Regions from separate parts of the Sporosarcina sp. P25 genome, predicted to be linked through region 2. Evidence: riboswitches for the same ligand, from Rfam matches in the RefSeq annotation. Region 2 holds a riboswitch; the other holds the start of a gene.
What was found. Region 2 has a riboswitch for FMN ahead of ribD (bifunctional diaminohydroxyphosphoribosylaminopyrimidine deaminase/5-amino-6-(5-phosphoribosylamino)uracil reductase RibD). Riboswitches for the same ligand answer to the same signal wherever they lie in the genome.
Positions count from the first base shown of each region.

Region 1: it holds a riboswitch for FMN, as region 2 does, so the genes downstream of both, CSV70_RS04125 (ECF transporter S component) here and ribD (bifunctional diaminohydroxyphosphoribosylaminopyrimidine deaminase/5-amino-6-(5-phosphoribosylamino)uracil reductase RibD) in region 2, are expected to answer to the same signal.

Region 1 is NZ_PDYV01000003.1:140,731-148,171, reverse strand. It holds gene CSV70_RS04140 (ATP-binding protein) at 1-103, shown strand, start outside; gene CSV70_RS04135 (RNA polymerase sigma factor SigX) at 152-676, shown strand; gene CSV70_RS04130 (GerMN domain-containing protein) at 681-1,880, shown strand; FMN riboswitch at 1,953-2,088, shown strand; gene CSV70_RS04125 (ECF transporter S component) at 2,280-2,861, shown strand; gene CSV70_RS04120 (ferredoxin) at 3,070-3,327, opposite strand; gene CSV70_RS04115 (YpbB family protein) at 3,440-4,468, shown strand; gene CSV70_RS04110 (RecQ family ATP-dependent DNA helicase) at 4,468-5,907, shown strand; gene CSV70_RS04105 (hypothetical protein) at 6,056-6,361, shown strand; gene CSV70_RS04100 (metallophosphoesterase) at 6,471-7,235, shown strand; gene CSV70_RS04095 (YpdA family putative bacillithiol disulfide reductase) at 7,264-7,441, shown strand, end outside.
Region 2 is NZ_PDYV01000010.1:62,677-70,117, reverse strand. It holds gene metE (5-methyltetrahydropteroyltriglutamate--homocysteine S-methyltransferase) at 1-244, shown strand, start outside; gene ribH (6,7-dimethyl-8-ribityllumazine synthase) at 493-960, opposite strand; gene CSV70_RS10335 (bifunctional 3,4-dihydroxy-2-butanone-4-phosphate synthase/GTP cyclohydrolase II) at 974-2,167, opposite strand; gene ribE (riboflavin synthase) at 2,182-2,826, opposite strand; gene ribD (bifunctional diaminohydroxyphosphoribosylaminopyrimidine deaminase/5-amino-6-(5-phosphoribosylamino)uracil reductase RibD) at 2,830-3,918, opposite strand; FMN riboswitch at 4,063-4,211, opposite strand; gene menC (o-succinylbenzoate synthase) at 4,269-5,381, opposite strand; gene CSV70_RS10315 (GNAT family N-acetyltransferase) at 5,395-6,213, opposite strand; gene CSV70_RS10310 (M20 peptidase aminoacylase family protein) at 6,225-7,352, opposite strand.

The DNA.
Region 1 (7,441 bases), on a different contig from region 2:
GAATATTATGCAAGCACATGACGGTTCGATTTTAGCGACACGTGGAGATGAGAAAGGTACAATCTTTATTTGTTCTCTTCCACTTGATGCACTAAACAAATGAAACTTCTCCTGGACTGAAACGACTACTACTACAGAGCGAGGGGATTGAATGGATGATTCCGTTTTTCAACGATTATATGAAGATTATAACCGTGACGTATTCAACTTCCTCACTTATTTGACTCGCAATCGAGAGGTAGCGGAAGATTTGATGCACGAGGTTTATGTGCGTGTTCTCAAATCATACGGCCGTTTTGAAGGGAAGAGCTCTGAGAAAACTTGGTTATTTGCAATTGCGAAAAACGTCTCTATTGACTATTTTCGAAAACAATCCACAATCAAGAAACATACAAATATTCATTTCGATTGGGAAACAGAGCAATTAATTTCAACAAATCACTTGCCCGAACGTTTAGTTGAAGCGGGCGAAGAGCAGAGGCAAATGCTTGAAGCGTTGCACACATGTACGGGTGATCAGAAAATGGTCATCCTCATGCGGTTCTTCCAAGATCTATCAGTTGCTGAAACAGCTGAAGTTTTAGGCTGGACCGAAAGCAAAGTGAAAACGACACAACACCGTGCAATCAAAGCGTTAAAAGTGAAATTGGAAGCACGTTCGGTCAGAGAGGGGTGATGACATGAGCAAAGATAAATGGAATGAAGATGATCTCGAGAAACGTTTACGTGACATGCCGATCGTAGAAGATCAGCGTTCCAAAGATGAGGTTATGCAGCGGTTAAAAAATGATTCAAGACTTTCTGAACCGAACGAGCCTTACAAAAGACCTTTCAAAACAAAATGGTCTCCACTTATTGCAACTGTAGCAGCGATTTTATTGCTCGCCATCATCTTGCCGACATTTTTTCAGCAAAATAATGAAGTATCGATGGATAAAGCGACGACAGAAGAATCTGCTGATGCTGTTAAGGTGGAGAATGGAGAAGAATTGCAATCGCATGAAACAAATGATACATCCATGTTTACAAGACAGGTTTCAATGCCGCCCTCATACGCTGCCTATCCTACCGATGTCTTAGATCACACAGCGTTTCACATCGGCCTTGCTACCGATCAGGCGACCGTTGTTCCAGTAACGTTTCTGATACCGAATGAACGCCTTAGTGGAGACTTAGAGACCGCACGGGATGCAGTGACACTTTATAATGAGTATGCGAATAAAATAGATGAAGAGGCGCTTGGATTTACAGAGTATCATCCCTATAAAGCGATAATTTCTTCAATAGGAAAACAAGTTCAATTGAAGTTTGCTTCAGATCATCCCTATGACACTTCGAGTGCGACACTTGAGATGTTAAATTTGTCCCTACAAGATACGTTTCAAGGATATGATGAAATCGTGTTGCTACAAGAAGATGCTTCTGCAATTACATTTGATCAAGTAGGTCAAGTGGAAAGACCGATCGCCTTGTCAGGTATCGTTTCGCATCAAGCATACTATCGATACTTGAAATCAGATGGAGAAGCAGTACTCTCTACTAATTTTGGTAAAACTTCTAATACGGTGGAGCAAGCATTACATGATATGAAAAAGTCACCGAATGACATATATTCAACTGTGGTTCCTAAAGGAATTGACTTCACGGTCAAAGTAGAAAAAGACATTGTTAAAGTGAAATTCACTGAAGTACTTGATTTAGAAAAGATGCAACGTGAAGAGGCCATGCAATTGATAGAAGGGATCTTGATGACAGCGGCAAGTTTTGATAAATTTGTAGAATTCGATCAAGTTGCTCAAGCACAATGGATGGAATTTGATTTCACTCAGCCATTGGAAAAACCGATTGGTGCAAATCCAAAGTATTTAATTAACGAATAATTCTGTTTTGTAAACTTGTGAAGTTTACAAAACAGTTTTTTTACGTTATAATAGGTTCATAACTAAATATTGATTCATCTTCGGGGCAGGGTGTAATTCCCGACCGGCGGAAATGAAGTAGAATACTACTTTTTAGCCCGCGAGCTTAACAGCTGATTCTGGTGAGATTCCAGAGCCGACAGTATAGTCTGGATGGGAGAAGGTGAAGGTGCAGCCATCTTTTTGTGTACGCAAAAGTGGTGCTTGTTTCCTGACGGATAAGTTTGTATGATTTATCTGTTCTTAACAGTGCATTTTATTCTCCCTAAAGTATATTTTACTTTAGGGATTTTTAGCGCAACAAATAGATGAGCCAGCCTTTCCTCTTTTGAAGTGAATCGCAAAAGGAGAGAGGAACAAGTGAATAACAAGAAGTTACGTAAGCTGATTTTGGTGGCGATTTTGGGAAGTATTTCAACTGTGTTAATGCAGTTTAACTTTCCGATTCCGGCAATGCCTGGATTTTTAAAGATCGATTTTAGTGAGATCCCAGCTGTTATGGCAATCATGACGATGGGACCTGTTGCTGGTATAGGCGTAGAGTTATTGAAGAACGTCATGCACTGGTTCTTATCAGGAAGCCCGACTGGAGTTCCGGTAGGTGAAGTTGCAAACTTCGTGACAGGCGTATTATTCATAATGCCAATCTACTGGATTTTTACGAAGTATCGTTCAGCTAAAGGTCTTGCATCAGGTTTGATCGCAGGTACGGTAGCAATGGCAGTAGGTATGAGCGTATTGAATTACTTAGTGTTCTTGCCGATGTACACATATTTCCTCGGCATGCCAGCAGTTACAGGCGACTCGCTTTATCAAATGATTATATTGGGAATCTTACCGTTCAACTTGATAAAGGGTGTCATGCTATTAGCCATCACGTTGATGTTATATAGAAGCATGGAGAAGTGGATTCTTCAGCAACAAAAGAAGTTATCGTTCTAATCAAATAAACGCCGGTCTTCCTGAATAATAGGAAGACTGGCGTTTTTACTGTATATAGAGAATTAGCTAGTGAGAATGAGGGGATTGAAACGCCAGCTTGGGACGCTTTACGGTTTGCGCGGCATGAGTCCCTCATCGGCAAAGTGCAAAATTGATTTAAAGCAAAAAAACAACACATCCAGTAGTAGGAAGTGTTGTTGGGATTGAATCAATCTTCATATTTTAATGGATCGCCTTCGAAGGCTTCATCTGCAATTTTAATTGAATCGGTAGGGCAGCCATCATATGCATCCTCGAGATCCTCCATCAGTTCTTCTGGAACTTCAGTGTTTCCCGTGTTATCATCTAAAATAACAAATGCAATTCCCTCATCGTCATAATCATAGATATCTGGCGCAGCAGCCCCGCAGGCCCCGCAAGCTATACATGTATCCTGATCGACAATCGTATACTTTTTGCTAGACATTTGTCTTTCTCCCTTCTTCCATTCACTCATCCTATTTTGTATCTACTCTATTCTAAAGCTGTTTTCATCACTTTTCAACAAAAAAACGTTATTTCTTCAGGAGTGAGCGCAAATGAGTTTTGATTCTATCTTACTAACGATCTTCCAACGTCTCCATGGTGAGCGTTCAGCGCAAGGAGTTTATCATATACTTCGCGGGAAAAAATCAGGACAGACATTACAAGACGTTGAATATTATCAAGTTAAATCATACTATGCATTGTTGCCACAATTGACGGCAAGCGACTTTCAGCAAGCGTTAGAGCGGATGCAAGCAAACGGTCTAATCTATATAAATGAACTCGTCTATGTGACGGCAAAAGGTCAGATGGGGACGGGTAGTGAAATGTGGCGATTTAATGGCTGGAATTACCGTGGTCGTGAAAGAGAGTTCGGCAGACGTTTGGCGTTGCTAGTACAGACATTGTCCAATTTACGACGCGGTGAGACAATGTTCATGCCGATCCAGAAAGAATTGCCTACCCAACAATTTATCAAAGGACTTTTACGTAACCAATCAAGTAGCACGACTAATCTATCTACATCATTGCGAAAAGAATTGGAACACGCGCTAATTCATTCATCATTATCAGATTTACAACGTACGATAGTGAGCGATCGATTGACGGGTTACCGACTTACGGCATCTACTTGGGAACAGTTGGCGGAAAGTCTAAACATATCGACTATGACTCTACAACTTTACTATTTAGAAGCATTACACATATTGCTGGACTTCCTACAACAACAACCTAATTTGCAATTACTGACAGAATTAGCGGTAGGTTGCAGAGTAGACACGTATTTGACACAATCTGCCGAACGGACACAAAAACTATTCGAGCGGGGTTATTCGGTAGAGCAAATTGCATCTTTACGAAATTTGAAATTAAGTACTATAGAAGATCATTTCATTGAAATGGCAGCGAATATGGATGGCTTTCCATATAAAGAATTTGTAACGGAAGAACAAATGGAGATGGTTTGGCGTCATGTTGAACAGTTGCAAACTAAAAGATTGCGTTTGTTGAAGCAACAGTGCCCAGAATTGTCGTATTTCCAACTGCGATTAATCATCATTATTGGAAGGAGCGAGAGCTGATGGAACTTCAAGAAGTATTGCATCAAAAGTTCGGCTATGAATCATTTCGACCTGGGCAACAAGAAGTCATTAAGGAGTTACTTGCTGGACGGGATGCTGTGGCGATTTTTCCGACGGGTACGGGGAAGTCACTTTGTTATCAATTACCTGCATATATACTCGATGGAGCAGTGATCATCATCTCTCCGCTCGTTGCGTTGATGGAAGATCAAGTGGCCATTCTACGAAAACATAAGGAGAAACGTGTGGTCGCGATCAATTCGTTTTTATCTAGCAAGGAAAAAGAATTGGCGCTCTCTACCATGGCGCATTATAAGTTCATTTTTTTATCACCTGAAATGATGATGCAACAACATGTCCGGCAGCTTGTTCAACAATTACATATAGCTTTTTTTGTAGTGGATGAAGCCCATTGTATTTCCGAATGGGGATTTGATTTTCGACCAGACTATTTACGATTAAAAGAACTGTTCTCAGTTTTAAAAAGAGCACCGGTGTTGGCATTAACTGCTACTGCGAGTAAAAAAGTAGTGGAAGACATAACTACTTACTTACACATGAGAAATCCTCACATCGAACGACAGTCGATGGATCGTCCTGCTATATCCTATCGTGTGGTGCATTTGGATAATGAATTGGCAAAAACAGAGTGGATTATTGATAGACTTGCTACAACGATCGGACCTGGTATTATTTATGTGGCGTCACGAAAACGTGCGGATGAACTTTCGGCAATAATTCGAGAGAGAGGAATCCCGACAGCAAGTTATCATGGAGGCAAGGAACAGGATGAACGATCTATTATTCAAGAACAATTTATACAAGGTGAACTCGAGTGGATTTGTGCTACCAATGCATTTGGTATGGGAATCCATAAAGATGATATTCGACAAGTTATTCATGAGCATCTACCTGCTACGCCAAGCGCGTACATTCAGGAAGTAGGACGTGCAGGACGTGATGGGGATCAGGCTGCGGTCACACTTTTATATAGTGTGCGAGATATACAGAAAGTGAAGTTCATAGTGTACGAGGATTTGCCAGAGGAACAGCAAATTCTTTATTATCATTCTTTACTGCAATCAGGTACTGGGAGTCAATTGGCTGCCGAGCAAGCTGGACTATCAGAAGTAGCTAGTCGTTTGCTTGATTATTATTTGGAACAATACGATATAGAACATGTCATTCGACAAATCGAACAAATATATCAAGTGAAAGAGAAACAAATTGCCGAAATGGAGAGTTATGTAAAAAGTGAAAGGTGTTTGCGACAGAAATTAGTACAGTTTTTTGGCGAGAATACGTCGCCAGCAGAAACGGATTGCTGTTCAAACTGCCAGAATCTAGATGACGATTGGTTGATTAAGTCACAAGCATCAACTGAACACGTAAACAAAGCGTTACAGTGGAGTGAACGTCTACGTCAGTTATTAGGTTAAAGCAGACTGTCAGTATTTACTTTTTAGACAAAATTCGGCATAATAGAGATAGATGAGTTTGTGAACGGACGTATTTTTCACGGATGAATAAAGGAATTGCATCATATAATAGCAACAGACATTATGCGGTGTGAAGGAGAAATTAGACATGTTAAACGATCAGTATAAAATGGATTTTGAACAACAGCGAAAAGAGATTAAAGAAAAAGCGCCTATCGATAAACTTCCCTCCCGTGCAGAAGTACATGGAAAGAAGAAAGAGGAGAAATACGGTCAAGTGAAAGTCATCAATATTTTTCTGGCGATTTTTACTTTAATACCTATTGTTATACTCCTTTATGTATTATCGGATCTCTATTCCCCTGACGTTCCCGATCAAGTACCTGTTGAAAAAGTCGAGTTGTCGGTTGGGCTTTATCCGTCCATGACACATTTCATGCATGCCGTTTCCTAAGCGAAGTATAATAGTTAGGGGTTTTAATGAAATCTCGCTACACTACTAATGAAAATCACTACTACAAAAGCAAAGTAGACGCTTTGCTTTTTTTTATGGGAGTTGACTAATGAAAAAGGTTCGAATAGCGGGATTATCAGTTTTTTTATCAGCGATGACTATGCTGACTTATATGTTTGCCTTAGCTCATCGGAATCGTGTGCTTACTCATACATTAACTATTCAATCGTCGCCAACTACTAAATTGAACGTGTTCTTCATTTCAGATATCCACAGACGGAGTATTCCTCAGCGACTGATAGATGATTTGCGTACGCGTTCTATCGATGTGGTTATCGTAGGTGGAGATGCGGCGGAAGGCGGTGTGCCGATTGAGCGAATTGAACGCAATATGCGTTTACTCGCTTCAGTGGGGCCGATCTTCTATATTTTTGGAAATAATGATCAAGAAGTAGGCACAGAAAATATATTACGTGTGATGGAACATGTAGGTGGTAAAGTGTTGGTCAACAGTACTACATCGATACCGAACCATCCGAATTTCGGTATATGTGGGCTGCAAGATCCAAATAACGGAAAAGTAGAGATCGATAAGGCTGTGGATTCTGCAAAAGGTTATGATCATTTGATCCTAGCTGTACATAATCCTTCATTTTTCCGAAAGTTTGAAGAGAAGCGGCGACCTGATTTATCTGTTGCTGGCCATACACATGGCGGCCAGATTAGACTTGGTCGTTGGGGCATGCAAGACCTTGGTCGCTTTGAGACGGCGGAAAGTTGCGCGAAATTAATCAGTAACGGCTATGGAACGACAATGGTGCCGTTGCGTTTCGGTGCGAAACCCGAATGTCATGTAGTGGAAGTTCATTACTAGAACGCGAGAAATTAGGAGAGTAGATGTCATGAATTCTGTAGATGCAGTAATTGTTGGTGGCGGTCCATGTGGCTTGTCAGCGGCAATAGAATTGCAAAATATCGGTTTATCGGTAGTGGTGATTGAAAAAGGAAATATCGTGAATTCGATTTATAATTATCCCACTCACCAAACGTTTTTTAGTTCCAGCATGAAATTATCGATAG
Region 2 (7,441 bases):
TCATTATGACAAAGGAATCGGTCTAGGTGTCTATGATATTCATAGTCCACGCGTTCCAGCAGTAGAAGAGATGACAGAGATTATCAACAAAGGTCTTGAAGTACTCGAACCTTCTCAGTTCTGGATTAATCCGGATTGTGGATTGAAGACGAGAAAGCGTGAAGAAACAATTGCAGCATTGAAAAATATGGTCATTGCTACTGTACAGGCACGAGAAAAATTAGGCGTAGTCACGGTACCATAATGAATTTAGGACTGTCTTAGAAATCAGTATGGTTTCTAAGACAGTTTTTTCATAGAGAGTTCGAAATAGAGCAGACCGCAAAAGTGTTCAGAGAGGGGTTGGATGATACATACATTTGCATATTTGAACTTAAACACAATTTAAGCACAGCATACTCCGATGTTAAGATTTGAATAATACATTATAAAAGAGGATATCCTATGAAGTAAAGTAACTTCGAGGACATCCTCTTTTACGTCTATTACGAATCAGTCAAACTGCTTCGTCAAGTTCGCCATCTCAATAGCGGACACCGCTGCGTCCCAGCCTTTGTTCCCGGCTTTAGTCCCTGCACGCTCGATCGATTGCTCAATCGTATCCGTTGTCAGCACACCAAAGATCACTGGAATGCCCGATTGCATGCTTGCTTGAGAAACACCTTTTGCAGTCTCGTTACAAACAAAATCGAAATGAGGTGTCGCGCCACGGATTACCGTTCCTAGCGTAATGACTGCATCATATTTTTTTGAGTCCGCCATTTTCTTTGCGATTAACGGAATTTCAAACGCTCCCGGCACCCATGCTATATCTACATCTGCTTCATCCACACCATGACGTTTGAACGCGTCTTGTGCTCCTGATAGTAACTTCCCTGTGATGAACTCGTTGAACCGCCCAACGACGATACCTACTTTTAACCCCGTACCTACTAAATGTCCTTCGAATAAATTACCCATTTTTCATCTCTCCTCATAAAGTTAGTAAATGACCAAGCTTTTCTGCCTTTGTGTGTAGATACTTTTCGTTCGCTTCATTAAATGGTAGCTGAATTGCAACGCGTTCAACTACTTCCAATTCATATCCTTTTAAACCAGCAATTTTCTTTGGATTATTCGTCAACAAACGCATTTGCGTAATGCCGAGTTCCCGAAGTATTTGTGCGCCAATACCGTAATCACGCAAATCAGCCGCAAACCCAAGTTTTTCATTTGCTTCTACCGTGTCATAGCCTTGTTCTTGCAGTTCATAGGCTTTCAGTTTATTGATTAAACCTATTCCTCTGCCCTCTTGACGCATATACAACAATACACCGCGCCCTTCTTCTTCAATTTGAGAGAGAGCAGCTTGCAGTTGCGGACCACAGTCACAACGGCACGATCCAAAAACGTCGCCTGTTAAGCATTCCGAATGAACCCTTACTAAGACCGGCGCTTCCGTTGTAACGTCCCCTTTTACCAGTGCAACATGTTCTTTTCCTGTCATAGTTTCGGTATAGCCAACCATGCGGAACTCGCCATAACCTGTCGGCAGCTCGATCTCTGCTTCACGAATGACTAATTGCTCTCGTTGCAGACGATAATGAATAAGGTCTTGAATGGTGATTAGTTTTAAATCTAGTTCTTCAGCCATCTGACGTAATTCCGGCACACGCGCCATCGTTCCGTCTTCACTCATGATTTCACAAATGACGCCTGCTGAAGCGCTGCCTGCCAGCCGTGCTAAATCTATCGCAGCTTCAGTATGTCCTGTACGCTCTAGTACACCACCCGACTTCGCTACAAGTGGAAATATATGCCCTGGACGTTTGAATTCGCTTGCTGTTGCATTCGGTTCCATCATTTTAATAATTGTATCCGCACGTTCAAATGCACTGATCCCAGTATGTGTAGAGCGGTGATCGATACTAATCGTAAACGCCGTGCCATGTGAATCGGTATTATCATCGGTCATCATCTGTAACCCTAGTTGCGCTGCTTTTTGCTCTGTTATCGGTACACAAATCAAGCCTCGACCTTTTGTCGCCATGAAGTTGATAATTTCAGGTGTAATCTGGTCGGCTAATGCCACGAAATCCCCTTCATTCTCTCGATCCTCATCATCCACTACGATGACCACTTTACCTTGTCGTAAATCTTCTAATGCTTCTTCGATTGTATGAAACATCCTCATTCACTCCTTCACATAAACCCATGTTGTTGTAAAAAGTCTTTCGACATCGTTTGATCCGTATTTTGTCTTTTCTGCAACATGTTCTCAACATATTTGGCGAGCATATCACATTCGAAATTAACTACATCCCCTATTTGTTTTTTCGCAATGACCGTCATTTCCTGTGAATGTGGAATCAATGAAATCGTAATATCTGTATCTTTTACCTCAAAGATCGTCAATGACGTCCCATCCAATGCGATAGAGCCTTTATGTAACAAATAAGGATGATATCCTTGCGGTAAGGACAAGCGTATATATAATGCATTATCAACCGTTCGCTTCTCACGGATCGTAGCTATTCCGTCTACATGTCCTGTGACAAAATGTCCGCCTAACCTACCATTCGCTGCAAGTGCTCGCTCCAGATTCACAGAACTTCCCACTTCTAATTGTCGTAGTGAAGTAGAAGTGACAGTTTCAGGCATGACGTCCGCAACAAATTGGTCCTTGGTAAAACTCTTTACCGTCAAACAGACACCGTTGACCGCGATGCTATCCCCTACTCTCACATCTGTCAAAACAAGGGATGCAGCTATCGTAACTGTCATAGATTGAGCGCCAGGTTGTATTTGCTTAACTGAACCAATCTCTTCAATTATTCCCGTAAACATGATTCAATCACCCACTTTCGGTACAGCTATGATTTTAATGTCTGGTCCAATCATCTCCACACTGTCAAATCTTAATGGAAGCGCCTCATCCATCAGTTGAGGATCCAGTCCACCTATTGGCGTCAGCGATCCAATTCCGCCAAGTAGTTTGGGTGCAACATAGCAAATGACCTTCTGCACGGCGCGCGCTTTCACAAACGAAGCATTAATGGCCGCTCCACCCTCTACAAGCAATGTCATAACACCACGTCTTCCTAGCTCTAATAGAATATCTTCTACAATCAGCTGGGGTTTTTGCATTCGGATGATCTGGACATGGGGCTTGTTGAGTAACTTTTCACGTGATAACTCTGCATATTTTCCGCAAAAAATCCAAGTAGGCGCTTCTGAGTTTTGAATGATCTGGCTAGATTCTGGTGTTCGTAAAGATGTATCTAAAATAACTCGAATAGGATGTTGTCCACCTAGGGGCAGTCTGGTGGTGAGAAGAGGATTATCATGAAGAAGCGTTTGCACACCTACTAAAATCGCATCTTGCGTATGGCGAAGCTGATGGACATCGAGTCGCGCTTGCTCACTCGTCACCCATTTGCTATCTCCTTTAGAAGTGGCAATCTTACCGTCTATCGTCATAGCTGTTTTCATTGTCACATGAGGTGTTTTGGTTTTAATAAAATGAAAAAATGGTTCATATAGTTTTTTAGCGCGTTCAGAAGAGACAGATTCGGTTACTTCCACTCCTGCACCACGAAGTTTCGCAATGCCTTTACCTGCTACAAGAGGATTAGGATCCGTTGTCGCAACAAAGACTCGTTTGATACCGGCTTGAATAACGGCATCAGCACAAGGGGAAGTTTTACCAGTATGTGAACAAGGTTCAAGCGTTACATACAAATCAGCATCTGTTGCTTCCGCTCCTGCCATATCAAGTGCGATTCGTTCTGCATGGCGTTCTCCTGCTTGTAAATGCGCACCCATTCCAATGATCCGGTTTGTCTTAACTACGATTGCACCTACTGGTGGATTGGGAGAAGTTTGACCTGCCACATTTTCTGCGAGCTGCAAAGCCATTTCCATATAATTCTGATTCATTGAGCAACACTCCAGCTTACAGTATTCCTCTAGTGACAATTCTACATACAAAAAGCCCCGCAAAAGATTATGCGGGGCTTGTATCCATGACTAAATAAACGTTATATACCGTAATGAAAAATCATCACTTATAGTATACACGCGTTGTTCCTTCTCTCATCCAGACTTTAACTGTCGGCTTTGGAGTTTCACCAAATCCACCTTCTGCTTCTATAAAGCATCCGGGTCACGGACTAAGAGCTTGTTAGCTCATCACCGTCGGTAGGGAATTACACCCTGCCCCGAAGGAAACATATTCGATTAACTAAGAGTCTAGCACATATGACAACTAAATAACAATAGCTGAATAATTATTCAGCTATAAAAACCCATTTATCTACTGTAAATCTGTCCAATGCTTCCATGTTGGGAATGTACCCGATTCCATCTTCTGACGGAACTGTAATATAACCTTTTTCAGCAACTACTTCTGGTGTAATAATATCTTGTTCCCAGTAACGTGAAGAACCTGCTGTATCGCCAGGGAGCGTGAAATTAGGTAAAGTTGTCAATGCTACGTTGTGCGCTCGTCCAATACCCGATTCTAACATGCCGCCACACCATACATCGATGCCATTCGCTGCACAATAATCATGAATTTTCTTCGCTTCTGACAGACCGCCAACTCTCCCAATTTTCACGTTGATAATTTTACAACTACCAAGTTCGATAGCTTTTCGTGTATCTTCCAATGAGTGAATACTTTCATCTAGACAAATGGGTGTCTTAATTTGTCTTTGCAATGTTGCGTGATCGATAATATCATCGGAAGCAAGCGGTTGCTCAATCATCATCAAGTTAAACTGGTCGAGTTCTTTCAACACTTCTACATCATCTAACGTATAAGCTGAATTCGCATCCGCCATTAAGGGTACATCAGGATGGGTTTCTCGAATGGCACGTATCACTTCCACGTCATACCCAGGCTTGATTTTCACTTTAATGCGCTTATACCCTTCATTTATAAAGCCTTTAATATTGGCCAATAAATCTTCAACATTTTCTTCAATTCCAATGCTGATCCCCACTTCAATACGGCTACGTTGCCCTCCAAGTGCTTTGGCAAGTGTCATGTGGTGATGCTTTGCATATACATCCCATATCGCACCTTCAATTGTCGCTTTCGCCATATTGTTTTTGCGGATATGTCTAAATAAGTCACTTACTTCATCGGGATGTGTAATAGACTTGCCAAGTACTGCGGGAATCAAGAAATCACGAAGCATGTGAATCGTCGTTTCTGTCGTCTCTTCACTATACCAAGGCGCAGTAAACGCAACAGATTCCCCCCATCCCTCATGACCGTCCGCGTCTGTGACAGTTGCCAACAGAAAGTCTTTCTGCTGAATCGTTCCAAAACTTGTAGTAAACGGATGTTTCATCGTCATATTCATTCTGCGAAGTGTAATCGTGTTAATTTTCATTGGGTCAGCTCCTTTAATCATGCAACGGAATGATGGACCGCTTACAGAAACGATAGTACTGCACAGATTCTTCTGTTCGGCGTACATCGATCATAGCAAATCCTTCCTTACTCAGTTGCTGAAATATCGTTCTCGTCTTCATTCTCCATTCGTAGGCCAATTGCGAGTTTTCTTGCTTGATTAATTGAATTTGTTTGGGCACAGGCACTTCTATCGCTTCCGCCTTCAGCCATTCAGTTGTTTCCGGTAAAAGCAGGATAGGGTGTGAATTATCGCTCAATTGGATTTGAAACGGACGACTATATATAAGATTAGGTTGCCATTTCTCCACTACACGCGGACTGTCAATCCACCAAGCAACTTGAAAACGGTCGGTCGGTAAACCTTTGTTTAATCCATCGTCCATCTCTCCATAACAATCAACTATATAGTCATAGCACACACCGTATAACTTTGAAGTATTCAAATAGCCGTTGCGACTTTCGAGTGGATCGAATGTCCAGACGATTAATCGATAGCCCATTTCCCGTGCAAAACGTAGTTGTTCTTCTTTCAACTGTTTGCCAATGCCCTTCATCTGAAACTCTTCATCTACCGCAAGCATATGAGAGCATAAATATATTTGACCTTCTGAATAGCCGGCAAAGCTATAAGAATATCCGACCATACGCTCTCCTAGAAACGCACCTACAATCAATCCACCGTTTTTGACTGCTGTGATGGTTTGATGGATAGGGATTGGTTCCATTCCCCAAATTTTCTTCTCAAGATTTTGCATAGAACGAATGTCTTCGATAGCCGTCACTTTTCTGACCACTATATCTTTCCTCATACTGTCACCTTCTAGTTTTTAGAGTGGAATGTTAATTCGATGGCAGTAGTTAAAATTTCAACTCCTGTTGCCAGTGCGTCTTGATTAAATGTCATGTGCGGATGGTGAAGTCCTGGGATTAAGCCGCATCCCAAACCTAGCATTGTACTTTTGACAGTGGGTCGTTTTACAGAATAGAAGTGAAAATCTTCTCCTCCCGGCGTGACAACGGTGCGTGTAGTCTTGTCTTCACCCACTACTTTAGCAATCGCCTGATACATTAGATCTTCAGCTTCAGCATTTACTTCCGCTGCGACCATTTCTGCCATTACTTCATAGTTGATTTCTACATCGTATTGTCTAGCTATCGCCTGAATCACACGTTCTACTTCCTCATATAATTCATCCATTATACCATTTTCTTGCGCACGTAAATCCAAACTAAATTTTGCATTTCCCGGAATTATATTGGCAGATTCGCCACCTGCTTGGAACATCGTCATTTTCGCTGTATGAGAAACCATCGGATTACAATGAATGGACTGCAAACCTCCTACTAACGAAGCGCCCACCTCGATCGCATTTTTTCCTTGATGCGGTCTGGCACCATGTGCTTCTGTTCCTTTGATCGTTCCACTGATCATTTTCGCGGCACCGTGACGTAGTGAGGCAGCGGAATAACCGTCAGCCATTTCATCCGCAGCTCTTACATGAACGCCGAATAAGTAATCGATATCATCGATCAATCCCTGATCAAGAACAGCTAGCGCGCCTTTTCCCTTCTCTTCTGCCGGCTGGAAGAATACTTTTAATGTTCCTTTTTGAGGAATTCCGCGTTCTTTAGCCATAAGCAAAGCACCAATTCCCATGGTCATATGTCCATCATGTCCACATGAATGATTTGCTCGATAGACACCGTCCACTTCTTGCCACAACGCATCAATATCTACACGCAACCCGACTACCGGCTTACCTTCACCGATCGTAACGCATAAACCTGTAATTCCATCGAATAATTTCACATTAAATCCTTCTCGTTCAAGAAATCCTTTCAAGTAAGTTGTTGTTTCCGTTTCCTTCCAACTAACTTCCGGATGACTGTGCAAATGCACAAACACTTCATCTAGTTTCGGCTTCAGTAATTGTACTTGCTCCTTCATGCGTGTGCCTCCTAAAAAAACCATTTTCCATTGTACTATTCGAACTGTTTATTCCTAAAATTTCAAACTCCTCAACAATTTTAACATAA